2 regions of the Runella sp. genome follow, and region 1 is predicted to be linked to the other one. Evidence: riboswitches for the same ligand, from Rfam matches in the RefSeq annotation. Region 1 holds a riboswitch; the other holds the start of a gene.
What was found. Region 1 has a riboswitch for S-adenosylmethionine ahead of ACQY73_RS33635 (homoserine O-acetyltransferase family protein). Riboswitches for the same ligand answer to the same signal wherever they lie in the genome.
Positions count from the first base shown of each region.

Region 2: linked by a shared signal. The riboswitch ahead of ACQY73_RS13985 (YceI family protein) and the one ahead of ACQY73_RS33635 (homoserine O-acetyltransferase family protein) in region 1 are both predicted to bind S-adenosylmethionine.

Region 1 covers NZ_OZ257252.1:7,913,922-7,930,316, reverse strand. Annotated here, with positions in the region: gene ACQY73_RS33660 (NUDIX hydrolase) at 8-697, shown strand; gene ACQY73_RS33655 (SDR family oxidoreductase) at 1,201-1,977, shown strand; gene ACQY73_RS33650 (hypothetical protein) at 2,005-2,349, shown strand; gene ACQY73_RS33645 (helix-turn-helix domain-containing protein) at 2,367-3,275, shown strand; gene ACQY73_RS33640 (DUF721 domain-containing protein) at 3,466-3,786, opposite strand; SAM riboswitch class I at 3,937-4,062, shown strand; gene ACQY73_RS33635 (homoserine O-acetyltransferase family protein) at 4,176-5,249, shown strand; gene ACQY73_RS33630 (aminopeptidase) at 5,281-6,312, shown strand; gene ACQY73_RS33625 (DUF3108 domain-containing protein) at 6,473-7,261, shown strand; gene dnaB (replicative DNA helicase) at 7,468-9,069, opposite strand; gene ACQY73_RS33615 (glycosyltransferase family 9 protein) at 9,172-10,221, opposite strand; gene ACQY73_RS33610 (DUF423 domain-containing protein) at 10,449-10,832, shown strand; gene ACQY73_RS33605 (glycosyltransferase family 117 protein) at 10,912-13,866, opposite strand; gene ACQY73_RS33600 (NUDIX hydrolase) at 14,014-14,634, opposite strand; gene ACQY73_RS33595 (NAD(P)/FAD-dependent oxidoreductase) at 14,782-16,359, opposite strand.
Region 2 covers NZ_OZ257252.1:3,273,264-3,289,658, forward strand. Annotated here, with positions in the region: gene ACQY73_RS13960 (CotH kinase family protein) at 1-424, opposite strand, end outside; gene ACQY73_RS13965 (mycofactocin-coupled SDR family oxidoreductase) at 797-1,597, opposite strand; gene ACQY73_RS13970 (carboxymuconolactone decarboxylase family protein) at 1,610-2,155, opposite strand; gene ACQY73_RS13975 (cysteine desulfurase family protein) at 2,515-3,699, opposite strand; gene ACQY73_RS13980 (protein-disulfide reductase DsbD domain-containing protein) at 3,891-4,361, opposite strand; gene ACQY73_RS13985 (YceI family protein) at 4,471-5,097, opposite strand; SAM riboswitch class I at 5,279-5,375, opposite strand; gene ACQY73_RS13990 (SusC/RagA family TonB-linked outer membrane protein) at 6,305-9,481, shown strand; gene ACQY73_RS13995 (RagB/SusD family nutrient uptake outer membrane protein) at 9,520-10,980, shown strand; gene ACQY73_RS14000 (DUF1684 domain-containing protein) at 11,027-11,908, shown strand; gene ACQY73_RS14005 (SusC/RagA family TonB-linked outer membrane protein) at 12,012-15,197, shown strand; gene ACQY73_RS14010 (RagB/SusD family nutrient uptake outer membrane protein) at 15,373-16,395, shown strand, end outside.

The sequences.
Region 1 (16,395 bases):
TACTCCCATGATTATATTTATCAAAGACCGTCCGGTTCGAATTTTAAGCGAAAAAGCAGCTCAGGGGCTCTCCAACAGTGGTAATTTTGACAAAATCATTGATGCTCACCTCGAAATGTTGAAGGCAACAAGTCTAAAAGGGCATTTACTCATTTTGAACGCCACACCGATCACTGCCGAAAAACTTTTTCATTTTTTAAATACTTCCGATCTCCCGGAACTGCAATCCATTTATTTGGTGCCCAAGGACCGCGAAGCTGTTGAGAAGCGATTGAAAAAAATGTATACCATCATCAAAGCTGCCGGCGGAATTGTGACCAAAGACAACAAAATGCTGATGATGTTTCGTCGAGGCGTGTGGGATCTGCCCAAAGGAAAACTTGACGCCGGAGAAAAATCAAAAAAAGCCGCGCTTCGGGAAGTGGAAGAAGAGACCGGCGTAAAAGCAGAACTCGTCGAAAAAACCTGCACCACCTGGCACACTTATACGCAAAACAACCAACTTATCCTGAAAAGAACCAAATGGTATTGGATGCGCTGCGTAGACGATTCCAAATTGGCTCCCCAACACGATGAAGGCATTGACCAATTGGCGTGGATGAGTGAACCGGAAGCCCGCAAAGCACTGGTCAATTCATTTAGCTCCATTCGCTACGTGGTAGACTGCTTTCTGGGACAGGAAGTGGATGTGGATTAAGTCGGGAACTGAAAACGGGGTTGCCCGCGCAATGCAAAACCGCGATAATGTAAATCGGAGCGCCGATGCGCCTGAAAAACAGCAGGTTGGAAACATCCGGCTGTTTTTTTTTATATTTGTGGTAACATATTGGTAACGCTTATGACAATTACTACAAGTATTTTAAAACGTAACTTGATACCGTACGTTATTTATCGGGCCAATCGAATTGCTACGAATTATATGACGAATATGAAGGACAACAACTTAACGGCTGACAAAAGGGGTTTGGCAAAAAGTGGGTTTAGTGTTTAAATGAAACTTTGTGCTTCGTATCAAGTTCAATGCCGGCAGACTGTTTAGTGCTTCCCAATCCGCTTCTTAGCCGAGCGTCAAACCGTCAGCAAAGGCGATCCAAACTCACGCTACCAAACAAACCAACCTTTCAACTACAACAATGCGACTTTTGGCTACATCGGTTTTTTGTTTACTGTCGAACTTTGCAGTGACAAACTATCAGAAAAATGAATTTACAAAACAACACTATTTTAGTAACGGGCGGAACAGGTGGTTTCGGATTTGAGTTTGCATCCAAATTGATTGCGTTAGGCAACACTGTAATCATTACAGGCAGAAATGCCGAAAAATTGGCGGAAGTAAAAAGCAAACTTCCGCCTGTGCATATTATCCGGAGTGATGTAAGCAAAGCCGATGACATTGCTAATCTGTACAATCAGGTTACGCAACAATTTCCCGACCTGAATATCTTGATTAATAACGCCGGTGAAATGCGAAAAATCAGTCTGCATCAGCAACACGCCCTTACCGACATTACTCGTGAGGTTGAAATCAACTTGATGGGTCCAATCCGTATGGTGCAACAATTTTTGCCACATCTTAAAAAACAAAAAAACGCTGCTATCCTAAATGTGACATCGGGCATTGCGTTGATGGCTTTTCCTATTTCTCCAATTTATAGTGCAAGCAAAGCAGGACTGCGTGCCTACACTCAGACATTAAGGGTTCAACTTAAAAATACCGACATTAAAGTGATAGAATTAGTTGCCCCCGGAAGTTCTACTCCGCTAAACGATAAATTTAAAAATGAGGACGGTTTTAGCACCGGTGCCTTAATGGCTCCTGAAAAAATTGTAGAGACTGCCATCAAAGGAATGAAAAATGATAAGGACGAGATCTATCCCGGACCGGCAAAATTAATGCGGGTATTGAGCCGAATTGCTCCAAAATTTTTAATTAAGCAAGCAGGCAAAATGGGTGCTTCTTATATGTACGGAAAATAATTACTGCAACTTTAAAAATTTCTAAAAATGAAAATACTTAGCATCATACTTATTTTAGCATCTGCATTTCTAAGTATCAAGCACGGTTGGGATGCTTTTCAACCTGCCACCGCCGAACAGGCAAAAATGATGGCAAACCTTGGCATCACCAAATCTGTAATGCCCTATTTTGGTGTATTTTCCATCATTGTAGGATTGATGTTGTTCTTTCCTCAAACATTTTTTTTAAGTAACGTACTCAATGCGATTACTATCGTATTGATAATGGCGTTGTCGTTAAAAGCAGGAGATTATAAAATGGCATTGATAGAAATTCCTTTTTTGGCCATGCCACTGATTTTGATATGGTTGAAGTATCCGTTTAAATTTTAAAAAAATAACTTTGTATAATGGCAAATACACCACCCTACAGAATAAAATCCATTATCGAAGGGCATCGGATGATGGGGCTTGAAAAACCTCATCATCCGCTTATCAGCATTGTGGATGTATCTCAATTTAAAAATCATTCAGACATCAATGCGGTAATCTTTGATTTTTATGCTGTTTCGTTAAAGCGGGGCTGTAACAACTTGTTGTACGGACAACAGAAATATGATTTTGATGAAGGTTTGATGGCATTTATGTCACCAGGGCAAATATTGCGCGGCGAAGAAGGTGGAATACCTCCCAAGCTTCGAGGTTGGATGTTATTCATCCATCCCGATTTTTTGTGGAATACGCCACTTGCAAAAAAAATAAAACAGTACGAATACTTTGGTTATGCAACCAATGAAGCATTGTTTCTATCGGACAAAGAAGAAACACAAATAAACGGCATCATTGAAAATATAAGAGAAGAATATAAGGCCAATATTGACAAATTCAGTCAAGATGTAATCATTGCACAGTTAGAACTTTTGTTCACTTACGCACAAAGGTTTTACGAACGCCAATTTATCACCCGAAAAATTACCAACCATAAAATAGTAGAACGATTGGAAGCTGTTTTGACCGACTATTTCAATCATGAAAATTTACTTTCCAAAGGATTACCCAGCGTTCAATTTGTAGCCGACACACTCAATATGTCCAGTAAATATTTAGGCAGTTTATTGAAGCAATTAACAGGACAAACCACGCAACAACACATCCACGAAAAGCTGATTGAGAAAGCGAAAGAAAGGCTATCTACCACCGAATTATCGGTAAGTGAAATTTCTTATGAATTAGGTTTCGAACATTCCCAATCATTCAACAAATTATTTAAGACAAAAACCAAACAAAGTCCACTGGAATTTAGAGCGTCATTTAACTGACCGACAAAGCCCCACCTTCACAAAGTCAAAAAACGTTATACTTGCTAAGAATGACAGAAGAAATTACAGTACGTCCGGCAACCCAAGCCAATTTTTGGAAGTCGTCGAACTAAATCATGGTGCCGCTAAAGATTGTTTTGAATGATTCAGCAGATGTTGTTACAACCAAACTCATTAAAAGGCGCTATCATCAAATAAACACAATATCCGTGATCAACTCATACCCAAATGAGTCATTGAGCGATTGAATGAGTTTGCGTTTGGCGATCACCAACTCGTTGGCCAACGGAGCCGAATCCAGTCGTAAGAACAGAATCTTATCTTTTACATAAATATCAGAAGTACGGGAGGCGATCTCTTTTCCCACCAATTTTTCCCAGTAAACTTTCACCGAAGACTCATCAAACTGCGGGCGAAGACGATACATCTCCAGCATTTTGTTGATGGCCTCTCCCACAGTAGTTGCCCCCGGACGCCGAGCTGCGTTCTCTTTTTTAAAACGATAAACCATAATTTTGGGTAAAGTTTCCTACACAAAGCTACGATAAGGCGCAGAAATTTGGGTTACGCTAACGAGTTTTTTCTGAATTATTTTGGATTAAGCCCGTTGCGCCGTAATATTGCACCATCAAGTCAGTTGCTTCTCATACGCACAGCGATTGATTTATAAAGAAGGGGGGAGAGAATAGGCTCCGCGAACCTCTGGCAACCTGTTTCCAAATACACGAGATAAGGTGCTAATTCCTACCTAAGCGGTCGCAAAAACGACCCTCAGGGGATATAAATCGAAACATTCATGTTAAGATTCCCGGAAAAACGAATGCGCTTTCAGCGCTGAATACACGCTGTCACCTTTTTATTAAGGTGAGCCGGGCAAGTGCTATCCCTTTGATTTTGAAAATGAAAAGCAACAAAACCACTTTTAATTGTTTTTTACCCTTGGCCATTCATCTATTCAAATATCCTTATACGTTTCCATTGGAACTGGGCGGCGAATTATCGGGCTTTCAGTTGGCATACACTACTCATGGTACGCTCAATGCCGACGGCAGTAATGTTTTGTGGATCTGTCACGCCCTGACGGGAAGTTCTGACCCAACCGATTGGTGGGATGGTCTGGTCGGCCCGGGATTGTACTATGATCCCAAGCATTGGTTCATTGTCTGCGTAAATGTACTCGGCTCACATTACGGTTCTACCAATGCTTTGAGTATCAATGCCAAAACAAAGGAGCCTTACTACCGCACTTTTCCGGACATCTCTATTCGTGATAATATTTACGCGTTTGAATTGCTCCGCGAAGAGTTAGGGATTCAACGCATTCATACCTTAGTGGGAGGTTCGTTAGGCGGGCAACAAGCCTTGGAATGGGCTATCATCAAACCCGATTTGATCGAAAATCTGGTCTTGGTTGCCACAAACGCCCTTCACTCTCCGTGGGGAATTGCATTCAATGAATCTCAACGAATGGCCATCAAAGCCGACCCAACCTGGCAGGAAGCTCGCCCCGATGCGGGCATCGAAGGGATGAAAGTAGCGCGTTCGATTGCGCTGCTATCCTACCGCAATTACGATACCTACGACTTTACTCAAGCCCGTGACAGCAACGAACAAACCGATAATTTCCGTTCTGCAACGTATCAGCAATACCAAGGCGATAAATTAGCCAATCGATTCAATGCGTTTTCGTACTGGACGCTGTCGCGCACCATGGATCTGCACAATGTAGGCCGCAACCGCCCGAGCGTTACGTATGCCCTTTCACAAGTACGGGCGCATACATTGGTGGTTGGTATCAGTTCAGATATTTTATTTCAACCAAGTGAGCAGAAATTTTTGGCAAGACACATTCCCGACGCTGAATACCAAGAAATTGATTCCCTATATGGGCACGACGGCTTTCTGATCGAATACAAACAGTTGAAACAGATATTACAGGCTTGGTCGGCAAAAGCGGTTCCGCAGGGACGTTAGCCGTTTTCGCTCATTAACTTTCTTTATAACAATGCTCAAAAAAGTCCTTCTTGCCGTATTATTTGTATTGATCGTGCTCGGTATTTTTTATCGGGAACTGATCAGTTATGGGTTTATACAGGCCAAAGGACAACTTCATATTTTGTTCAACACTCGCCCGGTGGCTGAAGTTTTAAAAGACCCTACTCTCCCCGACTCACTCAAACAACGGCTGAAATTAATCGGCGAGATCAAACAGTTTGCGGTAGATTCGCTCGGATTGGATTCTTCCGGAAGTTATACCGAATTTTATGATCAGGGAGGAAAACCTATTTTATGGGTACTTACCGCTTGCGAAAAATTCAAAATGGCGCCCAAAGAATGGAGTTTCCCCATCATTGGCACCTTTGCCTACAAAGGTTTTTTTGATACAACACGGGCTCACATCGAAGAGAAAATTCTCAAAGACACGGGTTATGACACCCAAATCAATGAAGTGTCGGCGTGGAGTACACTGGGCTTTTTCAAAGATCCTGTTTTGTCTTCCATGCTATACCGAGGCGAAGGAAGCTTAGCCAATCTTATCATCCATGAAATGACGCACGGTACATTGTTCGTCAAAGATAATTTAGAGCTAAACGAAAATTTGGCCAGCTTCGTCGGGGACTATGGTGCGGTTCGTTTTATGAATGCCAAATACGGCAAAAATGCCCCTCAACTCGAACGGTATGAGTTTCGCAAGCAATACAATGACGCGCTGAGTCAACACATTGTACGCGGTGCCAACCAATTGGACAGTCTCTACAAAAGTTTTATTCCAACGCTTCCTGCCTCCAAAAAAGACAGTTTGAAATTAGCCCGAGTTCGGCAAATTGTAACCAATTCCGATACACTTTTGGGAGGCTTAATTGGCAAAAAGTATCCGTGGCGCGGCAAAAAACTCCCCAATAACGCGTTTTTTATTGGGTACCTTACATACCATTCCCAACAAAATCAGTTCAATAAAGAGTTTACCGAAAAGTTTAAAGGAAACTTCCGTAACTATCTTTCGTACTTAAAAACGAAATACCCAACCTCGTTTTAAGGGCAATTTTGAACTTCTAAGCGCGTTTTATTGTAAAAATGGAGTGCATACGACTTGGTGTACCTAATTCGCCCGTTAAAAACCTTTGAACGTTTTTAATCGTACGTTTAGAAGAAGACCTCAGCGTAGTAATTGCCGTGCTAACAAAAACAATTAATTTATGCTTCGACACAGTGTCATAGCCATATTGGTTTTGCTTATTTTTCCAGCCTTTCATGCCAAAGACTCTTATCGCCGTGTGCCTCAGACAAGTTTTGGCGCAGGCGAGCATTTTGAATACAGAGTTCACTACGGAATTTTCAACGCGGCAGATGCGGTAGTAGATGTAAGCCCGCAAATTCATTACGTTAACGGCCGTCCCTGTTTTAAAGTCAACATTGTCGGTACAACGTTGGGCGCGTTCAGTTGGTTTGCCAAGGTGCGTGATGAATGGCAATCCTGGATGGATACTTCGGCCATTGTATCACAAAAATTTTACCGTAATATTCAGGAAAACAATTACCGCAAAGTAGAAACCACCGTATTCAACCATGCTACCGACGACGCCGTTGTGACCGATGAAAACGGCACTAAAAAGTTTGACGTTCCCGATCATATACAGGACGCCATCAGTGGCTATTTCTATTTAAGAACGCTGGATTTTACAAAGTTGCAACCAAACGACGTGGTAGATGTACCTACGTTTCTGGAATCTTCGGTTTATAAATTAAAAGTAAAATACCGGGGAAAAGATAACGTCAAAACGAAATTCGGGAAGATAAAAGCGTTGAAGCTAACGCCTATTATGCCTGATAATCAATTATTTAAAGGAGAAAACTCAATTCGTATCTGGGTTTCCGACGACGCCAACAAGGTTCCCATTAAGGTCGAAGTTGACCTTTGGGTCGGGTCGATGGTCATGGAGGTTCGTTCCTTCCGAGGTGCCCGTAACAACTTCAACTGGTACTGATTCGTCTTCGGCTTCCATTGTCCACCAAAAAGATTCTTCATCATTGCTTTGCTTTTCGTTCCACTCCTTGAACGAATCGTTGAATGTTTTCAGGTTGATGCACATGGTGTTATTATTCATTTAATCCTATAAAACATAGAAGACCATAAAAGTTCTCTCTATAATTTCTTATATGAACTTATATTCCTTATATGGGTAAAGAATAATTAAAAAGGAGGCTCTTCAGAAGGATTGGGCGGCGGAAAATTCATGGCTCCCAAATCATTGGCTTTACTGCGGAATGTCCCACCTGCGGCAGGCGGAGATGTTTCAAAAGAAGCAGGAATAGTGCCGGTGTTCAGAGGAGCATTATTACCGGGATTCGCAGAATAGTAACCGTCCAGATCGGTAAATTTTGTGTATTTACCAATAAAACGTAATTGAATGGTATCGAGTGAACCACTACGGTTTTTAGCAACGATCACTTCACCGATGCCTTGAGTCGAATTACCGGCTTCGTCTTGCGTAAATCCGTAATAATCAGGTCGATATAAAAACAATACCATGTCGGCATCTTGCTCAATAGAACCTGATTCCCTCAAATCGGACAATTGTGGCCGCTTATCGCCGCCACGGGTTTCAACCGCACGACTCAACTGCGACAACGCAATCACCGGTACATTCAATTCTTTGGCTAAATTCTTGAGTGCCCGCGAAATAGACGCAATTTCCTGTTCGCGGTTTCCTCCGCCTTTTCCCCCATCTCCCTGCATCAACTGCAAGTAGTCGATCACGACCATTTTGATATCGTGCTGTTGTTTGAGGCGGCGGCATTTGGCGCGCAATTCCAGGATAGAAAGCGCGGGAGTATCATCTATAAAAATGGGTGCACGCATCAAACGGTCAATGCGTTGGTGCAATTGCGTCCATTCGTGCGGAGCAAGATTTCCTTTTTTAAGTTTTTCGCTGTCAAGTTCAGCCTCCGCCGAGATCATCCTGTTGACCAACTGTACAGACGACATTTCCAACGAGAAAATCGCAACCGCATGATTGAAATCTACGGCTGCATTGCGCAAAGACGAAACTACAAAAGCCGTTTTTCCCATTGCAGGGCGAGCTGCCAAGATAATTAATTCGGTTGGTTGCCATCCCGATGTCAATCGGTCTAAATTTGTAAATCCGGATGCAATGCCCGTCAATCCATCTTTTTGTTCGCGCCGACGTTCGAGTTCTTTGAGGGCCTCGTTCATGAGCGTACCCATGTCGGCGTAGTTCTTCCGAATATTGGATTCCGAAATTTTAAAAAGCGACTGCTCTACCGTATCAAGGAGATTGAAAACATCAATAGTATCTTCAAAAGCGTCCTGTAAAATCTTGGATGCTACCGTGATCATCTCACGCTTCATGGCCGACTGCGCCACTACCCGGGCGTGGTATTCGATGTTGGCCGCAGAGTTGATCTTGGTCGTAAGCGATGTAACGTACTGTGCTCCTCCTACCACTTCAAGTGTACCGAGTTGACGCAATTGGGTCGTAACCGTCAATAAGTCAATGGGTTCTGAATTAGTAAAAAGGGTGATAATCGCAGTGTATATTTTTTGATGAGCTTCTTTGTAGAAACTCTCAGACTTTAAAATATCAATAACCGCATTGAGTGCGTCTTTCTCAATCATTAAAGCGCCCAACACTGCTTCTTCCAACTCAGTAGCCTGCGGAGGTAACTTACCCATACCTGCACCGCTTTCCAACCAACGATTGCTGGTATTGGCACGCGGGTTAGCCGCAGGCAGGTTTTTTCGAAGGAAGTTATGCGATTTATCAGTGTCCATAAGGCAAAATCTACTACAATGATAAGCCAATTTTTACGATTCTGAAAGTGCTTTTAGAAACAAAAATTTGGATTTTTCTTTAACTCATTGACAGCAAATGTTCTACAAAACAGATTCTGCCTTCGGAATTCCTGCAAATATTGTTTCTATCCGGGCCTGTACCAATGTATAATTTAACGCCGCGCAGGTCTTTCCGGGCTCGCGAATAAACAAAGCATTTTTGCCATTTTGGTAATTCCCCGAATATGGCATGTATGAGTCAAAGTTGTTTAACCGGCCAAACAATAATATACCGTACGTACCAACGGCATTGGCCAAATGCGCAGGACCGCTGTCAATACCAATAAAAAATTGTGCCCGGCGAATGATCTCGGCTGTTTGCAAAATAGAAAATTGGCCGCAAAGATTCAAATAATGTGAATTTGTGGTGTTTATAACATTTTTAAGACCGATTTCAGCCACATAATATCCTTTTTCCAGCATCAACCAATTCACCAATTTATGCCAGTTTTCCACTGACCAATCTTTGGTAGGATAATTGGAACTGCAATGAATCACGATCAGTTTTTCAGGAAGCCCTAATGTATCTACCTGTGCACGGTCTGCATCATCAATGTATACGCGGGGAGCATCGTCAACGATAGGTAATTCGGCGCATTGCTGGAAGATAGTAAGCAGATTTCCTTTCTCAAAATAGTTAAAAACAGTAATATCTTTTTGAGCAGCCACTTGATTTTTGTGTACATGTTCACTGATCGGATCACGATTACTCTGCCAAAACTCCAGGTTATGTACTCTATCAAAAACGCCTGATTCACACACCAATTTTCGCCGTAACACTGAAGGTTGCGCCCACACTTTATCTATTTCGGGATGTCTTTCCACCAATTCTTTGAACACAGGCCGAACAATCCACACAATATACGCATTGGGGGTGAGCGCTCGCACCTGACGGGCAATCGGCTCCGCAGCTACAATGTCTCCAAAATGTTCAGTACGAAGGATGGCTACCAATTTTTTTCGGCCCATAAACGAAATTTTAAGGGCAAAAAAACGTGCAATTGTCCCCCATGCCCGCACGTACTCACCCAATATATAGGTGTATTTACGATAACGATGAAGCCATAAGGCCTTGAAGGCAGAAAAATTCATAGAGAGTTAAGGCTTACTTCTGCGTTGTGTAAGGTAAGTGTCAACGCAAAATTAGGTTAAAAACGCATTTTTCGGTGCTGTTAGTATCTGTTTTGTTCGTTCCCTTTATTATTCGGAGTCTTTTAGGATACATTTTTAGCGAAAATCATACCACACCTCCAACAATGTTGTCTATTTTTGGGACGGTTCTTATCATTAATCAGCGATTCAAACTTTAGTTTACATTGATGGCAAATAAATTCTTTCTTCAGGCCGGCGCTGTTTTGGGCGTGTTAGGTGTTGCTTTAGGGGCTTTTGGAGCGCATGCGCTCAAACCCACTCTCGAAGCTTCCGGACGCATGGATACGTTTGAAACGGCCGTAAAATACCAGTTTTACCACGCTCTTGCCCTCGTATTGATCAGCATTCTACTCCAAAACGCGGCCATTACTTCCGCGAAATGGTATAATTGGGCAGGCTACTCATTTTTGGGCGGTGTTATTGTATTTTCAGGCTCATTGTATACCATCTGCTTTACAGGCATTAAAGCATTTGGAGCAGTCGCTCCCATTGGCGGCACGTTGATGATCGCAGGTTGGGTTTTGCTGTTTTTAGGCGCAATGAAACAGTAATAATTTTTCTAAAAGTTTCAATAAAAACGGGTAGGGAGAATGTCTCCCTACCCGTTTTTATTGAATTCAACCAAGTCGTCTATCCACCTAATGCAGTCATGTATTGCTGCAACAGGGTCTCGTATTTCTTGGCTTGTGCTTCCTGTTTGCCTTCACGACACGCGTTGGAAAGCGTTTGCAGGATGTACAATTGAATATTGGTGTCCTGATTTACACCGTGTTGCTGGTTATATTTAAGAATTTCTTCCGCACGATGACTCATCACTTCCGCAATTTCGAGCGCCTTTTTAGTTTCACCCAACGTAAATAGGTAGTTCACATAATTGGCCGTGATCTGGTCGTACGGAATGGTTTTATCCGGCATTTTGGTCAGGATAAAATTAAGTGCCTCTTTGGCCTTCGCCGTTTTTCCTTCACGAATCAACTGATCCACCAAACGCATAAAGGCAATGCGAGCCGAGAATGCCGGCGAACCTTTGTACGTTCCGTCGTAATAAGAATGAACGTTATCCAACTCTCTCCAGAATGTTTTCTTCATAAGGTTGTTGGCCATGATATCGGTGTTTACGTAACCATCTGACGCACCGGGAACACGAACGGGTAACAAACGATAGGCATACCCTTCCAACTGCATGAATTCTTTTAAATTCAGGTAGTTATCATTGGTCAATGTTCCTGAGAAATAAATAGGACGTTTCCAATCGTTGGTGGCAATAATGTCCAACATGATCAGATCCGATTTGTAAAGATCACGTTTGCCCATGGTCCACTGCATGGTGTCCTTCACGAATGTCGACAACTCAGGCTTCAGAATGTTCATCTTGCGAACTTCGTCCGGGTTGATGCCCAACACCAATACCGAAGATGGCAAAATGCTGGTCATTTCGCCGCTGGTCAACGGAACCTGAATGGCTGCATTGTTTTGTTTTACCAACGCCATGTATTCTTTGAGGTTAATACCGTTTTTGACGGCAGGCATCTCGTAAAAAGGCACAATGTCATTTTTACCCGCCGCGAAGTTTTCGTAGTCCAACGAGATCGGCAAAGGATCCGACTCGTACGTTTTGCGCTTCATTTGCCCAATGTACCAATCTGTACCCAACAAACTCAGGTTACATACCCGAACATCGGTACGGAAACCTTCCACTTCCTGTACGTACCAAAGCGGGAAAGTATCGTTATCACCACCCGTAAACAGGATCGCATTGGGAGCGCAGGAATTCAGTAAGTTTTTGGCAAAATCAACGGAGTGATAACGGTGACTGCGGTCGTGATTATCCCACCCTTTGGCGCCCATCAGAAGCGGTGCCGACAAACCGATAACGGTTGCCAAACCTGCACGTACAGGGGCTGATGGAAGGAGTTTGGTCAGAAAATCATAAATGAACATGACCCCCAAACCGATCCAGAACGCAAAAATATAGAACGAACCTACGTAGATATAATCCCGTTCGCGCGGCTCGACCGGCGGTGAGTTGAGGTACACTACCAACGCAATTCCCATCATCATGAACAGTAATCCGGTAACCAACAGATCCTGCTTACGACGAAATGCCTGCCCCACAATACCTAAAAGCCCCAATAAAAAAGGAATCATGTAGAAATTATCACGGGCACGGTTGTTTGCCATTACGTCCGGAAGTCCTTTGCTTGTATCCCAGGGACGCAATCCGCCGGCCCCTTCTTCATCGCTTTCACGCCCGACAAAATTCCACAGGAAATAACGCCAGTACATGTGGCCGAGTTGGTGCGAGAAGAAAAACGAAAGGTTATCGCCCATGCTTGGTTTTTGCCCTTCGGCCAATCCCAATTTATCACGGTACAATTGCGGGTGATTCATTTGGTTGCTGTGCACACGAGGGAAAAGCATTTGCTGGTTTTTCTCGTACACATATTCCGGACGATAATCGGCAATGATGTACTTACCGTTTGCTTTACGGTAAATAGGTTCACCGCGTTCCGAATTGACCGGACGAGCCGTAAATACCGGTCCGAATAACAACGGACGACTTCCGTATTGCTCGCGTTTCAGGTACGAAACGTAGCTGATCACATCGCTTGGATCGTTTTCGTTGATCGGAGGATTAAAGTTTGAACGAACCAATACTAAGAAATAAGAAGCGTACCCGATCAATACAAAGGCAAAAGAAAGCAATGCCGTATTCCACACTTCTTTTTCTTTTTTGGCGGTATAGCGAATTCCCCATACCAAAGCGCCGATAAACGCTACAATAAAGAAAACGATACCAACTGAATAAGGCGCACCTAACGTGTTAACGAAGAAAATCTCAAATTTTCCTGCCGTTGAAGGAAGCCACACAATGACGCCGGAGTTAATAATAACCAACACGATCAATCCACCCACAAAGGCAGCGATGCCGCCCCACATCGTAGGTGTTTTGTATTTTTTGAAATAATAAACCAAAGCCAAGGCAGGAATGGTCACCAAGTTCAATAAGTGGACCCCGATGGAAAGACCTACCAAATAAAAGGTAAAAATGAGCCAACGGTTGGCCGCGGCATCGTCTTCGATACGTTCCCATTTCAGAACGGCCCAAATAACGATGGCGGTAAAGAACGATGAAAGACCGTAAACCTCAGCTTCCACTGCTGAAAACCAAAATGAATCAGAATAAGTATACGCCAATGCTCCCACAAGTCCCGAGCCTACTACGGCAACGGTATCTCCCAAGCTGAGGTCTCCGTCTTTTTTATCCAACAGTTTCCGAGCCAACAACGTAATGCTCCAGAACAGGAATAAAATGGTAAATGCACTCGACATAACGGAAACCAAATTGACCCAATAGGCTACTTGGGTAACATCACCCATTGCCAACATGGAAAACAACCGTCCGATGAGTAAGAAAAGAGGAGCGCCGGGAGGGTGAGGTACTTGTAGCTTGTAAGAGCAGGCAATAAATTCGCCGCAATCCCAAAAACTGGCCGTACGTTCAACAGTGAGCAGGTAAGTGACCAGCGCTACTGCAAAAACAAGCCAGCCGGTTAGGGTGTTAATTCGATTAAATTTAGACATATAGTGAATATTGGATGTTAGGTTTTGGAGGGGAATTGCCGAAAAAAAAATATTCTTTTCCCCTTAATTATCCAAAGGCGAGCCAAAAATAGCAAATTCAGCCTAAAGGCTACGAACCTGCCTTCTTAAAAGTTGTTAAATGAAGCGTTATTGTCGAATTACGGTCAGAAGTTCACTGATCATCATAGCGGTTGCCCCCCAAACTTTATGGCCCTGAATATCATAGAATGGCGCTTCAACGGTAATGCCCCGTACATCAAGCTCGGTAAACCCCACAATGCTTTCGTCCATGAGTTCTTCCAGATTTACTTCCAATACGGCTTCTACTTCGCGGGGATCAGGATAAAAATCAGGCTTATACATTAATTTTCCTACCACGGGCAACACATAAAAATTACTGGGAGGAATGAACAATTCGGTGAGTTGACCCAATACCTGCACATCCGCCGCTTTTATACCGATCTCTTCCTGGGCTTCGCGCAGGGCTGTTCTGATGAGGTTTTCGTCGGTTTTCTCGTAACGTCCGCCCGGAAACGCCATTTGACCGGCGTGTACACCATCGTATTTAGGGCGCAAAATGAGGGGGGCAAAGATTTGGTCACGGTAGGGGTAAAACAGAATCAATACCGCCGAGCGTCGCGTTTTTTCGTTGGGCTGAACTTTGAGTTTCAATCGTGTTGCAGATGCCATCTTAACATGTGCTTCCGGCCCCGGCAAAGGTTGTCGGAGTTGGGTATCAAGCGTACTGATAAAATCGTTAAAAGGCATTGGCCGGTTTAGAAAGATAAAGAATCTGTTAACTCTAATTAGGCTAAAGTAATAGATAGTTCATAAACTAACCATTTTTGGAAAAACAATTTATCAAGCGTACTGTTTTTCGGAAAAATCAAAAACAATATACCAAAACGGATAGGGTTATTTTCCGTACCGATTTATCAACTGTTCGGCAACGAATGTACCGTCCAAGGCTGCCGACATGATCCCGCCCGCATAGCCGGCTCCTTCACCGCATGGATACAGGCGATTGGTTTGCACATGCTCGGCCGTTTCGCGATGACGCGGAATACGTACCGGCGACGAAGTGCGACTTTCTACGCCTATTAATTGACCGTTATTGGAAACATACCCATTCATTTTTCGGCCAAAATCCTGCAAGCCCTGCCGAAGCGGCTCGGCAATATGATCGGGCAGGTATTCACGCAAGTCCATCGACAAAAGCCCGGGCTGATAAGACGTATCCAATAATTCAGGAGAAGTTTTTCCTTTCACAAAATCCAACACGCGTTGCGCAGGTGCTGTTTGCCTGCCTCCTGAAACAGCACACGCTTTTTGTTCAATTGCTTTTTGCAGTTCCAACCCGGCCAGTGCTCCCAATGATTGATAAGGCTTTAGATCAATTTCTTCGATACTGACCACCATGCCCGAATTGGCAAAACGGGAATCACGACGAGAAGGTGACATACCATTGACCACCAATTCTCCCGGAGCGGTAGCCGCCGGCACAATGAAACCTCCCGGGCACATGCAAAAGGAAAAAACACCGCGTTGCACATTTTTATGGTGCGATTGTGTCACCAAACTATACGAAGCCGCCGGCAAATAAGCCCCGCGATCAGGACGATGGTATTGCAGAGAATCGATCAATTGTTGGTCATGTTCAATGCGTACACCAACGGCAAAAGGCTTGCTTTCGATCAGTACATTTTTGGCTTGACATAATTCAAAAATATCCCTTGCTGAATGTCCCGTTGCCAATATAACGCCAATGCCAACGAACTCACGCCCATCGGCCGTCACAACACCTTTTATTTCAGACTGTTGGTTAGTAAAAATAAAATCGGTGACTTTGGTTTCAAAATGCACTTCTCCGCCCGCATTGAGAATACTTTCGCGCATATCAGCAATGAGCGGCGGAAGTTTGTTGGTTCCGATGTGCGGATGCGCATCGTACAATATTTCTTCGGCGGCTCCGTGCGCCACCATAATTTCCAAGATTCGTCGTACGTCACCGCGTTTGTTGGAACGCGTATATAGTTTTCCATCCGAATAGGTTCCTGCACCGCCTTCGCCAAAGCAATAGTTGGAATCCGGATCTACAATATGGTCTTTGTTGATTGCGGCCAAGTCCCGCCGACGGGCGCGAACATCTTTTCCTCTTTCCAACACTATAGGTTTGTAGCCTAACTCCACCAATCGCAGCGCCGCAAACATTCCCGCCGGGCCGCAACCTACAATGACAACCGCAGGTTTTTGTGACACATCGGGGTATTCTTTTTGGTAAGAAATAACGGGCGGCGGCAGCTCATCCGCGTAAATATCAGCCTGTACATTTACTTTGATCTGACGCGAACGCGCATCAATAGATTGCCTGATTTTACGAACCGTCAGCGCGTCAGTAGCCTGAAGGCGAAGGGTTTGGACAATATATTGCTGAAAAGCCGTTTCGTCCAATGCCGTTTCGGGCGGCAGTGTTAATTGAAGTGTTTGGTGCATCGGAATGTGAAAGGGAGTTAACCTTTAATGGATGCA
Region 2 (16,395 bases), 3.5 Mb from region 1:
AGCCTTGTCCAAAATCAATAAAAACTTTGTAGTAGGCTACTTTACAGGCCATTACGCCGTTGTCTCGAAAAAGTTTGGTTAACAGTTTTTCTTTCAGGAAAGAATCATCGCCGTAGCTTGGCGCAAACGACAACTCTTGAAAACCATAAAAACGCTGATTCTTAATCTCCGGGTGTTGGTCTTCAAATTCATCAAATTTTAACTTAAAAGGCAATTTATAAATACCACTCTGCCAAGATCCATTGAGTGACGCATTCCCTTTTAACCGAAAACCAACATTACTCCAGGTATTTTCGCCCTGTTTTATTTCAGCCTGCACAAAAATCGGATCGCCAAATACAAAATCTAAGCTCGACCCGGCCGGCGGAGTTACTCCCGGTATGGCAGTATTGCTCCCAAACTTTCGAGCCGTACGCCATTCCATATCATTTTGAATTTTGCCCCAATTTTCCTGCCCTACCTTGATGTTTATAATCCTGACCTCCTCCTCCGGAAAGACCCAAGAATAATCCGGGATTTTGCTAAATTTTATGGGGTAGATGTCCGAATTGTTTTTACAACCGGTTACAATTACAAGCAGCAGAAAAAGGAGATATCTGAGATTCATATTAACGTGTCGTGCTATTTTAAAGCAACGATTTTGGTAAATTTACCCCAATGTAAACTCACTTCCAAGGCCGGTTCCGATGCTTTCTTTTAAGTTTAAAATTCTCTATTACTGTAATTTCCACAAAAAAGCCTCAAATCACAGATTCAAGGCTTTTTGCATTATTCAACCCACCAATATACATACTGTTTAACGTGTTAAAAGCCCGGCATCCAACACAAATTGTGAACCGGTGATAAATCGGGCTTTTTCTGAGACTAAAAAGAGTACCGCATCCGCTACGTCCTGCGGCTCGATCCAAGGGACAGGCAAAAGATTACCCGCAGATTTGACGGCAATTTCTTCAACGGTTTCACCTTCCAGAAAAGCCAGCCCATCATTCATTGGTGTATTAACACCTGTTGGGTGAATGGAAACTACTCGGATATTGTGCGGTGCAAGTTCAATGGCCCACGATTTTGTCAGCCCTACCAAGCCCCATTTTGAGGCGGCATAATGGCTCAGACGATTCATCCCGCGCAATCCCGCAATGGAAGAATTGTTGATAATAACGCCTGAATGTTGTTTTATCATTTGCGGAATGATGTATTTGGCCGCCAACCATGCTCCTTTCAGGTTAATGTCAAGCATAAAATCCCACGCCTCTTCGGTCAGTTCGTGCGCCAATCCGTAGGCGCAAATGCCCGCGTTATTGAAAAGAATGTCAATGGTTTCAAAGATTGTAAGTGCCGCCGCCACGGCGTCTTTTACATCTTCACTCCGGCGCACATCGCCCTGAAAAATAACCGATTGAACGCCCAATGCTGTCAATTCTTCCTGCAATGATTCCAATTCGTTTTTTGAGGCTAATTCATAACCCGGATACGGAAGTTGTTTGGCAATATCAAACGCCACAATATGAACCCCTTCTTTGGCCAATGCCAACGCGGTGGCCCGTCCTTGGCCATGTGCTGCTCCCGTAATGAAAGCCACTTTATTTTTTAATGACATATTTATTAACGGTTAATGTGAGGTTTGGGTAAGGGGTAAATAAGGGGATAAATATTCATCAATTTCTACTTCGAGTGCATTGTTAAAAACGTTGGTAGCAACCATCTGTCCCGCAAAAGCTACCAAAAGAATGACCTGTGGTGTTGAGTATCTTTGACGAATTGCTTCATATAGATCATCGGGCACGCGCCCTTGATGTTGCGCTATTTGACTGCCAAACTCCAACAATAATTCTTCTTCCTCGCTCAACTGAAGCCGGTCGGGCGATTCTCCGTTCTCAATGATTATTTTTCGAAAAAATGTAGAGCAAAGCGGGCAATTTGACCCCTGCGAAATTGAAAAAGAATAGAGATATGCCTGCCTGTTCCCCAAAAACTGTTTGATCTTTTCGTAAAGCGGATACCATTGCATATATACCTCAAAAGCCAACGGAGCATGTCCCAACGTGGCTTTCATGTTGGTGATCCGGCTGCCGGGGTAATCGGATACGTGTTTTTGAAATGCTTCTTTGATGTCAAACGGGGCCTCTTCCACCACTAACGGTTTGATTCTTGCCATAACGTAAACAGAATTAAGTAATTAGTCATTCGAGTAAATCCATTGGATGAATCGAAAGTAAGTATTTTGCCAAAATCTACTGTTATACCAACCCGGGAAATATTTCAGCATAGCAGTAAAGAGTACCAAGATTCATCTGTTGTTAAAAACATTAAGTTGAACAAAGTCTAAATATTCTAAATGTTTCTTCAAAATCACTTTAAATTATTCACTTGAAGTTTGACCCCGGATGGGGCGGACGGCCGCTGTCGTCACATGTTTGTAGCAATGAAGCTTTTTCTACAAACGTCTGACCCCATCCGGGGTCAAACTTCAAGTGAATAATTTAGAGTAGCTACATATTCCGTAATACTCAATGCTTAACATTGAACAGGAATGCTTTGCTGTCTGCCAACGTAAACCTGCCGATCTGAATGGTAAATATTTTTGAGACTTTGCAGGATATAATCAACGTCAGCCGGCGTGTTGAATTTACTGAATGAAAAACGCACATTTTCCAGTTCAAGATTACTTTGCAGGGCCGTCAGCACGTGTGAATGGGAATGGTTAAGGTTTGAGCAGGCACTACCACCCGACACGGCAATCCCATATAGGTTCAATTGACTGACCAACGACTCCGCCGAATGTACATTGGGAAATGCAACATTGAGAATGTTGTACAAACTTTTGTCATTGGAGTCACTTTCTCCGTTAAATCTCACTTCTCCGGAAACAGCACTCGTCAAACGAGACAGAAGTCGATTTTTGATGAGTGTGATATGTTTTTGATTGACCTTCAGGTCGCGGTAGGCTATTTCCAACGCTTTAGCGAGTCCAACGATGCCCACTGTATTTTCCGTTCCCGGGCGAACACCTTTTTCCTGACCACCGCCATACACCAAAGATTTAAATCCGTGAGTTTCTCGAATATAGGTAAAACCAACGCCTTTGGGGCCGTGAAATTTATGGGCCGACCCAACTACAAAATCCACCGGAAGGGTTTGCAGATCAAACGGTATCTTTCCAATGGTTTGGGTGGTATCAGAAAGAAAAAGTGCCTTAAACGCCTGACACAATGCTCCGATGTGGTGAAGGTCATTCAGATTTCCAATTTCGTTGTTGGCGTGCATCAGGCTAACCAAACCCTTCAAAGGAAAACGCAAAAGTCGTTCCAAATGGTTGAAATCTATATTTCCCTTTTCATCCAAATTTACCAGACTTACCGTCAGTTTATTCGATTTTCCCAGTTGCGTCAACGTCTCTAAAATGGCTTTATGTTCAATTGGGCTGGTTATAATATGCTGAATACCATAAGATTCTATCACGCCCGAAAGCGTAATATTGAGTGCTTCGGTCGCTCCGGAAGTAAAGAAAATCTGACTTGGCTCGGTATTTAAATGCAGGGCGACAGATTCCCGTGCTTTATAGATAGCTTCGCGAACGGCCTGCCCGTAAAAATGTCCCGATGAAGGATTTCCGTAATAACGGGTTAAAAAAGGCATCATGGCCTCCAATACATCACGGTCGATGGCAGTGGTTGCGGCGTTGTCGCAGTATACGTTCATGGGCAGTCAATGTTAGACTTTCACTACCGATGAAAACAAAACATCACTTTCGTCTTCAACGGCAGGAAAAGGCATTTTCTGATGGTTGGAATTTTAGCTTGTTGATGTAGATAATGGCAGGAACAAACGCCTGTTGGCAGCTTCTGCAAAATCCAAAAATGATTGATTGTTACGGCCCAATGCCGTAACAATCAATTAATAAAATGAAACGTCTTTTGAAAAGGAATGCAAACCCCTTTTTTGTCATTACAGAGTTGTCCACGAATCGTCCCCGTGACATCGTAATTGATCTCTTCAATTCTGACTTTGGATCGAAATTCAGCTTTTTGCGTAAAATACGTTATCTGTGTTCCCCACGTTTTATCCACTTTTTTCAGGGGAGAAACCGCAGTGATCGCTTTGGTGACGGCAAACGAACCGTTTTCGGCAAATTCAAATGCCGTAGGTTGCGGCCCGATGTCCGCCTTAAAATCAGAAGAATAAAGCGACCAACCTTTTTCAATCTCCGCCAGAAAAATAATCTCAACCTCTTCTCCCTGATTGAATTGTTCATTGGCAAACTTGAATTGCCAATGGGTCACTTTATTGATATCCACTTCCTGTTGCGCGTTTGCAAACCAACAAATTGCGCACAGCAATAGCATTGTAGTGAGAATTTTCATAACATTAATCTATTGAAAATGAATAAAATACAAAACCAAAATTGGTAATTTCGAGGAGTCGCTTAACGAAAAAAAGTACCGTCGGGTCATTATGCCCGACGGTATCCCATCATTTCCCTGTTTTGGCAGCTTCATGTGCCGCATTGGCTACCAAATTGACATCTAACTGAAAATCATTTTCTATGGCTTTATCGCCCAGGTTTTCGAAGAAATTTGAGGAACGGAACTTGATATTGTACTTGGTACGATCCACCGCAATTTTTGCCTGAGCGGTCAGTCGTCCCTTGTCTGCTTTCACCACGGCCGGAAATTTCACCTCATTGGTAATTCCTTTTATGGTCAGTTTACCCGCAATTTCATAGTTATCGCCTCCTTTGGGCGTCACGGAAGTAATGGCAAAGTTGGCTTTGGGGAATTTGTCGACTGCAAAGAAATCATCGTTTTTCAAGTGCCCAACCAGTTTGGCGTTGTACTCCTTATCTGTCAGGTCCGTGACAGTCAGGCTTTTGACATCAATATCAAAATTTCCTGATTTCAGTTTATTATCCGACCACACAAGTGTACCACCGCTGACGGGCACTGTGCCGGAGTGCTCTCCCGTTACTTTTTTCCCCACCCACACCAATTTACTGTTTTGGGTATCGACCGTAAAGGTACTTTCGCCTTTTCCCGGCTTGGCTTGAACAAACCCTGTGGCAATGAGCATTGCAGTTGCGAATAATGTTGCTTTTTTCATGGTTAAAATACATTAAATGGTTGCCTGTTAATTAAAAATAGTTTATCTATAAATTATATATATTTAAAAAAATCAAAACAAACTTTTCTCAAATCTTCGGAAATACCGGCTTCTCCGGAAATTAAATAAAATCTATATCGCTCTGGGGCGGTACGTACTATGATCTGTGAAATTGAACTCAGATTTATCGTATGACTTAGGTTGGAGCACCTTGCCGGTGGTTGGCAGGTTGCCGGAAGTTCTCAGAGCCTACTCTCTCCCTTCACTCGTTATAAATCTTTTTTAGGTTTACCCGGCAATGGTGGTTATCTGCCCGAACGAATAGTAGTAAACCAAAATCTCTTTTTTCTCTACTGACTTAATTCCAATGCAAAGGAATGACGAAAAAATGGAATGTTCCAAACTTTTTCTTACTTTTTTTTGAAAATCGAATAAATTGGAAATTTCCTATAGTCTATTGGTTATTAGGATATTATACCATTGGAATGAAATAACTGCAACTTCAAATGGAGCGTTTTCTTTTTTTTCTGACTAAAAAGCCTCTTTTTAATACTATGCCTGTTTTAAATATAATATAAGTAAGTTTTTTTAATAAAAATCAATTAATATACTCAATCTATAGTCTAATTTATATCCTACAATTATACCTATTTTAGGGTATTTTATATTAAAAAAATTAAATTTTTTGCTTGCTATTTCAGAAATGACTCTCTAACATTGCAGCATCAAATAATACATACCTATATAAGTTTAGCTTATACGCATTTTCGTACCTGAAAATTAACGACAGGCACAACTACTGTCAGCCAATTTGTAAACCACCTGCAAAAAGTCTGAATTCGAGTGAATGCTTTTACGTAACACTAAGACGCTTGACACCTCGATTGTAAACCATTCGGCTATCTAATCTAAAAGAACTGATTACCGGCGCATCGTATGGACGATCAACCCTAAAATGTAATTGTCTAAGGCAAATCAAATTGTTTAGAACTATTTCAATGATAATATATAAATTCTATGGATTAAAAAATAAACCCAACAGTAACCGAACAAAAGAACTCACTGGCTAAGTTCTTCCAACTGAGAAGCATTGCAGAAGCAAACAAATACCATCAATTCACTTCATGAACTTTATTCCAACTCCAAAAGGCTTTTCAATATATGGAAAGGCTTCCAAAAATCAGCATCAAAATAAACCGTCATTAGTATGAAAATCAGACAATTACCTATCGTTATTCTTTTACTTTTTGGGACAGGTGTCTCAGCAATTGCCCAGTTAAAGGCGATTTCGGGAACTATAAAAGACAAAGAAGCGGGCGGGCCTTTGCCCGGCGTTTCGGTCATCATCAAAGGAACCACTACCGGGACCATCTCAGATCAGGAGGGAAAATTTAAACTCAATGCCTCAGAAAACGCAACCCTCATTTTTTCTTTTATTGGATATGCCTCCATTGAAAAACCTGTCGGGAATCAATCTACTTTTTCTATCGACCTTATTTCAGACACCAAGCATTTGGGTGAAGTTCGGGTAATTGGTTATGGAACCCAAACCAAAGCGGAATTTACGGGATCAGCCGTGCGGGTAGCCGGAGACGTCATCAAAGAACAACCCGTTCAGAGTTTTGACCAAGCCTTGCAGGGAAGAGCCGCCGGGGTAAACATTGCGCAACCCAACGGCGTACTCAACAATCCTCCGGTCATTCGAATCAGAGGCGTAAATTCTATCTCGCTGAGTTCGTATCCGTTGGTGGTTGTGGATGGAATACCCATCAATACGGGCAATGTATCCACCAGTACCGCCGTACCCAACAACCCATTAGGCGACATCAACCCTGCTGATATTGAGTCTATTGATGTATTGAAAGACGCCGCATCTACTTCTATCTACGGTTCACGGGCGGCGGCCGGTGTGCTATTGATCACGACCAAACGCGGCAAAGCCGGCAAGCCACGCATTACCTACGAAACATGGGCGGGCGTTTCGGATGTAGTACGTTTGCCGGAGTTATTGAATGCCGAACAATTCATCGCCATCAAAAACGAGGCCGTATTGAACGCTAAAATTTTGGGTGGCAATGCCAACAATGACAAAGTAGCTTCGGCGCTGTTTTTTCCCAATTATGATGAAAACAAAAATCCGATCGATACGCGTTGGTACGATTATATCTATCGTACAGGAACTTCGCAAAATCATAACGTAAGCATTTCGGGCGGCACATCTACTACCTCCTATTATTTCTCGGCCAATTATACCAATCAAAGCGGTTTTTTAGTGGGCAATGAATTCAAAAGAAAGGCTGTTCGCTTCAATATTGATCAGGAAATCACAGATTGGCTGAAATTAAAAGGAAGTGTTTCTTACAACTCAAGCTACAACGAATCACCTTATGCGGGTTCACTGCCCAATTCCAACTTCTTCTTGGTAGGCGCGGCCCGTTTGGCGGTGGCACTTCCTCCCAACGTTCCGGCCTTTAATCCGGATGGCTCGTACAACGTCAATCCTGCCAGCCCCAATACCATCGGAATGGGAAATAATCAGGTAGTAAGTAACTGGGGAAACCCCGTGGCACTACTGCGCGAAAACCGCTACACTTCCGAAAATGACCGCATCATCGGTACGCTCTCGGCGGTGGCGAAGTTGTTGAAAAACCTGAATTTTACGAGTTCGTACTCCATTGACCGTCTGCGTACCGACAACGTCAGTTTTGACAGCGCCATTCAGGGAAACGGGTATTCCAGCAAAGGAAATGCGACCAACACCACAGCCCTGCGTGACAACTGGAACTGGACCAATACGCTATCGTACAACACAACTTTTGCCGCCAAACATTCCTTTTCAGCATTGGTAGGGTATGACATCCAGAAATTCACCAACACGGCTTGGGGCGCTTCCAGAACGCAAACATCGGATCCATTTTTTGAAAATTACCAAGGCAACTGGGGCGCGATTTCTGCCACCGGAAACGACATCAGCGAAAGAGCCTTTTTGTCGGTTTTCTCTCGCTTGAACTATGATTTGAATAAAAAATACTTCGTTACTATCAATTTCAGACGCGATGGCAACTCTGCGCTGGGAGCAGGGCGGAAGTTTGGAAACTTCGGAGGAGTATCTGCAGGTTGGTCTTTGTCGGAAGAAGAGTTTTATAAAGCCACGCCTCTTTCTGCCATTGTAAATAACGTAAAACTTCGGGCGAGTTGGGGGCGCGTAGGGAATGGTAACCTGAATGATGCGTATAGTTCATTGGAACTCTACAGCGGCTCTTTGTACGGCAGCGTACCTACGTGGGCCATTAATCAGGCAGGAAATCCGAATTTGGGTTGGGAAACCAGTAACCAAACCAACATAGGCCTCGAGTTGGGTTTTCTGAATGACCGCGTTCAATTGGAAGCCACTTACTTCAACAATGACGTGGATGGGTTGATCTTGAGCGCTCCGCAAGCCATTTCCAAAGGGATTCCGGGCAATGCCATTTTGGGCAACGTAGGCTCAATGTACAATCGCGGTATCGAATTGGGAATCACGGCCAACGTGTTACGCAAAGGAGATTTCTCTTGGAATACTTCACTGAATTTCACCAAGTTAAATAACAAAGTAACGGCGCTGGCCGATGGCAATACGGACATCGTGGGTTTTACGCACGTTTCGTACGAAACCACCAATATTACGCGGGTCGGTAATTCCGTCGGTAGTTTATACGGAGCTAAAACAGCAGGGGTGAATCCCGAAAACGGCCAACGGATCTTCATCAACGCCAAAGGAGAAAAAGTACAATACAGCCAAGTCGTGGCAGCAGGTCAAAGCCAATGGACGTATTTGGACGGAACAAAAGCACCTGCCATCACGGGCGCAGATTATTACCTCATTGGCAACGCGATTCCTACCTGGTACGGGGGTTTTGCCAATACGTTCAAATACAAAAACTTTGATCTGGGCATCAATTTCTCCTTTTCGGGCGGCAATTTGGTTATGAACGGAACACGCGCAACGCTGCTTGACCAACGCGCCTACAACAACTCTACCGAAATCCTGACCCGTTGGCAAAAACCCGGCGATATCACCGATATCCCACGCTTGGTCTACAACGACCAATTGTCGAGCGGTTCTTCTTTCCCGGTCTCTACCAATGCGGAAAAGGGCGATTTTGTTCGTTTGCAAAATGCTTCGCTTGGCTACCGGATTCCTGCTAATCCCATTTTCAGCAAGATCGGCCTCAGCACCGTTCGGGTGTATGCGCAGGGTTCCAATCTCTTTCTGTTGACGAAATACACGGGCACAGACCCCGAATCGTCGGTAAACGGAAACTCCAACACCACTCCCGGCGTAGAAAAAAATTCGGTTGGACAAGCCAGAACCTTCACGTTTGGCCTGAACGTCAGTTTTTAAGGGAATTAAATGATCTAAGAATTTAAAGTAAAACGAACATGAAAACAGTTCAAAAAGATACATCAATCCGTCGTTTCAGCAGTGCTTTGTGCTTAGGGCTTTTATTGACTGCCTCAGGTTGCAACGACCGGGAATTACTTAATCCCAATCCGATCACGGCCATCAGTGGTGCCAATGCCTTCGATACACCCGACCGTATTTTGGGACTGGTTAACGGAATATACAAAGCCGTTAAAAACGGCAATTTTTACGGAGGCAACTACTACACCTATACCGAAGCGCGGGGCGAAGAATTTATCAATCGCACCAGCAACACGTTTACGGCCTACGAAGCCTGGAACCAAACGTTGAATTCAGGTTCCAATTTCGTAGCGGGATTTTGGGCGGCGGGTTACGGCGCCATCAATAATGCCAACATCCTCATTAAAGGATTGAACGACAATCCTACCAAAGTAAGCGCAACGCTGACCAAGCAATACATCGCGGAAGCAAAGTTTTTACGGGCGTTAAGTTATTACAGCCTTGTTACGTTGTATGCCCGTCCTTACAATGAGAACAAAGGCACTTCGCCGGGCTTGCCATTGCGTTTACAGGCTGAAACCACGACAGCCAACAACGCACTCAAACGCAGTTCGGTCGCGGAGGTTTACGCGCAGATCATCAAAGACTTGGACGAAGCGGAAGCCGACTTGCCCCTTACGTATTCGACGGCGTTGCTCAATACTACCAGAGCACATCGAAATACGGCAATCGCGCTGAAAACCCGCGTGTATTTAAACATTGGCAACTACGCCAAAGTGATTGAAGAAGCCAAGAAAATTGTATCAACAACGGCTCCGTTCTCAGCTTCGACGGGCGTAGCGCATAAGTTGCAAAATATCGTGGAGATCTTCACGACCAATTATACCAGTACAGAATCCATTTTGTCGGTACCAATGACAGAGTTGGATAACGTAACGGGCCAAACTTCTTTTCCTTATGTATTCAATGCCAACTCAGAGTATAACCTCAATCCAACGGGAATTTGGGGAGAGGCCGAGTGGAAATCCACCGATTTGAGACGCACGTTTGCGCGTACCGCTTCGGGTGTTCAGTTCCTGACCAAATACAACAAGCCATCGCCGTTTCTGGATTATCTGCCCATCCTTCGTTACTCTGAAGTGTTGCTCAATTACGCCGAAGCCGCTGCTCTTACCGGCGATTTGGCAAAGTCGGCGGAGTTGCTGAAAGCGGTGCGTAACCGTTCAGATGCCGCTTATGTATTCCCGGCAAGTGCCGTTGGCACGCAAACGGCTTTGGTCAATACTATTTTGAAAGAACGCCGCATTGAATTACTGGGCGAAGGGTTCCGTTCCAATGACCTGTTGCGCAATCTGTTGCCATTGCCGGCAAAATCCAGCAGTGCACTGAGTGCGCCGGAGGTAAAACCGTCGGATGCCAATTACATTTTTCCCTTGCCAAATACCGAAATAGTAACCAATAAATCACTGCTGGACTAATAGATTTTTCAACAAAACTGTGACTGTTATTTAAACAAAATGAATCATGAAAAAGAACGTAACAAATTTGGGATTGCTGTTGCTCGCGATTTTTCTTTTCGCCTTTACGGTCGAAACTGCGTACGAAGCAGAGATTAAATCGTGGCATCAAAAACGCATCGAAGACCTCAAAAAAGAGGAAGGGTGGCTCAATTTGGCAGGTTTGTTTTGGCTACAGGAAGGCGAAAATACCATTGGCGGCGATGCTAAAAACAGCATCGTATTTCCCACTGATCACAGCGACGCTTTCTTGGGAAAAATAATCCTGAAAAACGGCAAAGTGACGTTTGAAGCCGCAAAGCACACTTCTGTATTTTTGGGAGATCAAGCGGCCTCTACTGCCGAGCTTTTTCCGTATCAGGGCAAACCTACCGTGTTGAAACATAAATCGTTACGTTGGTTTATCATTCAGCGGGGCGAAAAGTTTGCAATTCGTTTGCGCGACCTGGAAAGCCCTACCGTAACGGGTTTCAAAGGCATTGAAACGTTTCCGATCAGTCAGGATTGGCGGGTAAAAGCCAAATTTATCCCAACGGTAGGCAAAAAATTGACCATTGTTGACATCACCGGCCGTTCCTACGAACAGGAATCTCCGGGCAAGTTTGTCTTTACCGTGGACGGAAAAGAATACAGTCTGGAATCGGTGGGTTCCAAAGAACGCCCTCACTTTGTTTTTGGTGATCTAACCAACAAACACGACACCTACGGCGGCGGACGCTTTTTGGACGCAACCCCACCCGATGCCGAAGGATACAGCTACATCGACTTCAACAAAGCCTACAATCCTCCGTGTGTTTTTACTCCTTATGCCACTTGTCCGCTTCCAACCAAAGAAAATAAGTTGGCGTTGGCTGTTAAGGCCGGCGAAAAATACCACGGCGATCATTAATTGATGCGTATTCCCGGTGGATGTGCAGTCGGTTACTCATAACCGACTGCATACTCTTCTTGCTCCAAATCCTTTTCAGAGTCTAACCTACCAACCTAAAATTATGTTTAAAAAGACCATTACCCACTTACTGCCCATTGCTTTGAAAGCCCTGTTTATACTTTGCTTTTTAGCAAATGTGGCCTTTGCCCAAAACAAAACCATCACAGGAACTGTATCAAGCAGCGACGAAGCCGGCTTGCCCGGTGTAAACGTGCTGTTGAAAGGTACAAAGATCGGAACCCAAACCAACGCCGAAGGAAAGTTCTCCATTCAGGTGCCTAACGACAACAGCCTCCTTGTCTTTACATACATCGGTTTCACTACCCAAGAGATCGAAGTACAGGGAAAGAATGTGATCAATGTTTCCTTAGTCTCAGATACCCGCCAGTTAGGCGAAGTCATCGTGACGGGCTATTCCAGTGAAAGCAAAAAATCATTCACCGGTTCAGCCACAAAGGTTACGTCTCAGCAATTGGAAAACCGTCCTGCTCAAAGTTTAGACCAACTTTTGGGCGGACAGGCCGCGGGTGTGAACGTTGTTCAACCCAGCGGCGCGCTCAACAGCACACCCGTATTTCGCATCAGAGGTGTCAACTCCGTTACTTCCTCCATTTATCCGCTGATTATCATTGACGGCGTAACGGTATTCACCGGTTCAGCAGGTGGCTCTGTCGGAAACAACCCTTTGGCTGACATCAACCCTACTGATATTGAAACCATTGACATATTAAAAGATGCATCTGCCGCTGCGATCTATGGCTCACGAGCGGCCAACGGCGTCGTGGTTATTACCACTAAAAAAGGAAAGAAAGGCAAAACCAAAGTCACCTACGATGGCTGGGTGAGTTGGAACAAAGCCTACAATTTGCCCGAACTTTTAAATCCTGCCGACTACGTAGCCATTAAAAATGAAGCACGTGTAAACGCCGGCCTTACGCCTGGATTTGTATTGGGAAAAAATACCGACGGCAGCGAAGTAGGCACCAATTGGTACGACGTAGCCTACCAAACGGGCGTCTCGCACAATCATACACTCAATGTTTCGGGCGCAAACGATGCTACCAATTATTTTGCTTCAGTGAATTACACCGATCAAAACGGGATTTTAAAAACCAATACCTTTAAACGTCAGGCCGCTCGGTTGAATTTAGAGCATAAACTCAATCGCAGCATCAGCATCGGAACCAATTTCTCTTTCAGTAATTCCATCAATGCCGGCCCCAATTCAGGCGCTATCGGCCCGAATTCCGTTACTTCTTCGTCAGGAAACAGCGTAAATACGCAATACATCGGATTACAGCCTTTGGCCCGGATGACGTACATTTTGCCGCCTAACGTGCCCGTTTATAATGCCGACGGTTCGTATAATATCAACACGACCAACGGCAATATCGGCTACGGTCCCAACAATTCGGCTTTAGGAGTATTCAATGCTTATAACCTGCAAACAGTACTGGATCTGGACAAGAACTCTTCCGAAAACAACACGTTGATCGGAAGCCTATTCGCCGAAGTTGAACTTCTTAAAGACCTGAAATTCAGAACTGTGTATGGAATTAATAACTATGTAGTAGAAAACAAGGAATTCAGAAATCCATTCAGTGGAGAAGGTTTTCCAACGGGCGGTACAGCCACCAACTCCACGACCAAATATTTCCGTTCCAACTGGACAAACACACTTTCGTACAGCACCACGTTCAACGAAACTCATAACGTAAGAGCGCTTGTTGGTCACGAGGAAATTTACCGCAAAGTAGATGGCTGGGGCGCAACCCGTACAGGTTTAGCTGATCCATTTTTCAGCAGTTATCAAGGCGGATTTACGAATATCACTCCTGCCTCTAACGTGCAGACAGAGAACGGTTTAATTTCTTTTTTCAGTAACATCACTTACGATTATAACCGAAAATACCTGTTGAGCTTCAACTTCCGTCGCGATGGCTTATCGGCGTTGGCATCGGGGAATAAATGGGGAAATTTTGGGGGAGGTTCCATAGGCTGGAACGTATCAGAAGAAACCTTCTATCAAAACTCAGCACTTCGTGAAACCATCAATGCGTTGAAAATTCGGGCCAGTTATGGCGTGGTAGGCAACAGCAGTCTTAATGATTATGCAGCTCTTTCTCAGTACAATTCAAGCACTTATGCAGGAGTCCCAACGCTCTATTTCGGACAGGCAGGCAACGCAGCATTACGTTGGGAGTCCAGTAAGAAAATTGACATTGGTCTAAACCTCGGCTTTTTCAACAACCGCTTTACGTTGGAAGCCGATTACTATAAAAACACCATTGACGGCCTGATCTTGAGTGCGCCTCAATCGTCATCGCAGGGAATTCCGGGCAACTCTATTGCGGCCAACGTAGGTTCATTGTACAATCAGGGGATTGAATTGGCCCTCAATGCCAACATTATCAACGCCAAGAAGTTTCAGTGGAGTGCCAATGTGAATTTTGCCACCCTTGAAAACAAAGTAACGTCGTTGGGAACGGGCGGCGATATTTATCCTACCTCATTGACTACGTTCGGTATTCAGAATGTCACTCGCGTAGGCTATTCGGTCGGGTCTATCTTTGCCGTGCCTTCACCGGGTGTAAATCCTGCCAATGGTAATCGTCTGTATATCAACCGAAAAGATGAAACAGTGCAATACAATGCCCTTACCAAAGCCTTTACATACTTAGACGGCGGCTCCGCCCCTGCCATTGACAACTACGCCGACGGCAGAATACAAGGCCCTTCATTACCAACATATTACGGAGGATTTAACAACAATCTCAGCTACGGAGATTTCGATCTAACCCTTGGTTTTATTTTCTCAGGGGGTAATAAATTATACAATGGAACGCGCGGTACGCTTTCTGATCAACGGTATTTCAACAACGGCACGTTCATCAAAGACCGTTGGACCACCGCCGGACAGGTCACCGACGTTCCCAAATTGGTGTGGGGTGACAGTTTTTCGGGCGGTTTCTCTTCGACCAATTCGGCCTTTGTGGAAGACGGCTCTTTCTTAAAGCTCAAAAACATTGCTCTGAGTTATCGCATTCCTGTTCAAAAAGGAGGATTGGCCAACTACATTTCTGCGGCCAGAGCTTACGTACAAGCTTCTAACATTCTGACGTTTACGAGTTATCGTGGGTCTGACCCTGAAATTTCCATCAACGGGAACTCCGTCAATTCGGGCAAAGATCAAAACGTTCCGGGCAATGCGTCGGTGTTTACCGTGGGGTTAAATGTCAGTTTTTAGTGAGGGCTGGTCCGGATTTGCAACGGTGCGACGTTTCGCTCCGGACCTGAGCTGGTCCGGATTTGCAATCCGGACCCAAATTGTATCGGATTTATAATCCGAACTGACTCAAAATAAAAGTCTCGTTTCTACGATTGAAAAAGAATTTATTTTTTACGAACAAGAAGGAATCAAAATGAAAATCAATCCGAAAATAAATAAAATTTTAAAAAGCAATGGCAAATTGCTGATAATTAACACATTACTCGTTGCTTTTCTCATGGGATGCCACAACAATCTGCTGGATACAGCTCCCATTACGTCTATTTCAACCGAGGCGGCGTACAGCACCCCCGCCAAAATTTTGGCACAGGTAAACGGACTCTACGGTCAATTCAGCAGTCAGTCACTTTATGGCGGACGGCACATTGTGTTCAACGAACAACGTGGTGATGAGTTTAGCCAAAATGACGGAAATAACTCCACAGGAGCCAACGTTTGGAACCAATCCATCACAGCTTCGGGAGATTTTGTCAATTCGGTTTGGAGTGCGGCTTACACGACGATCAACGCAGCTAACATCCTGATTTACAAGTTGTCTACGTCAAAAGTAGTAGCGGAAGATTTGCGAAAGAATTATGTGGCTGAAGCCAAATTTCTACGGGCTTTTTCGTATTTCAGTTTGGTACAAACCTATGCCAAACCTTTTGCCCAAAACAGCGCTGCCCCTGCTCTACCACTGCGTTTGAAAGCTGAAACCTCAGGCGGAAACAACGATTTTGCCTTCAGTACCGTCGCGGAAGTGTACGCCCAAATCATCAAAGATCTCAGCGAAGCAGAAACCGATTTACCTGTCAATTACACAACAGCGGTATTGACGGCTTCGCGAGCGCACAAAGCCACAGCCATTGCTTTGAAAACGCGGGTCTATTTAGCTAAAGCAGATTACGCCAATGTCATTGTCGAAGCGGCCAAATTGGTACCGGCCACGGCTCCTTATCAATACATTTCGGGAACGTTGACGCATCGTTTGGAAGCCAACATTGCAACTGTATTTGGAGGTTCTTACATTGGCAACGAAGCACTTTTCACCATTCCGTTCCTGAATGCCGCCGAAGCGCCGGGACTGCAAAGCGCGTTGGCCGCCAATTACCTTACGCCCGTGATCTACCTGAATCCTTCGGCCATTGTTTCCGATCCGGTATTTGCTTCGACAACT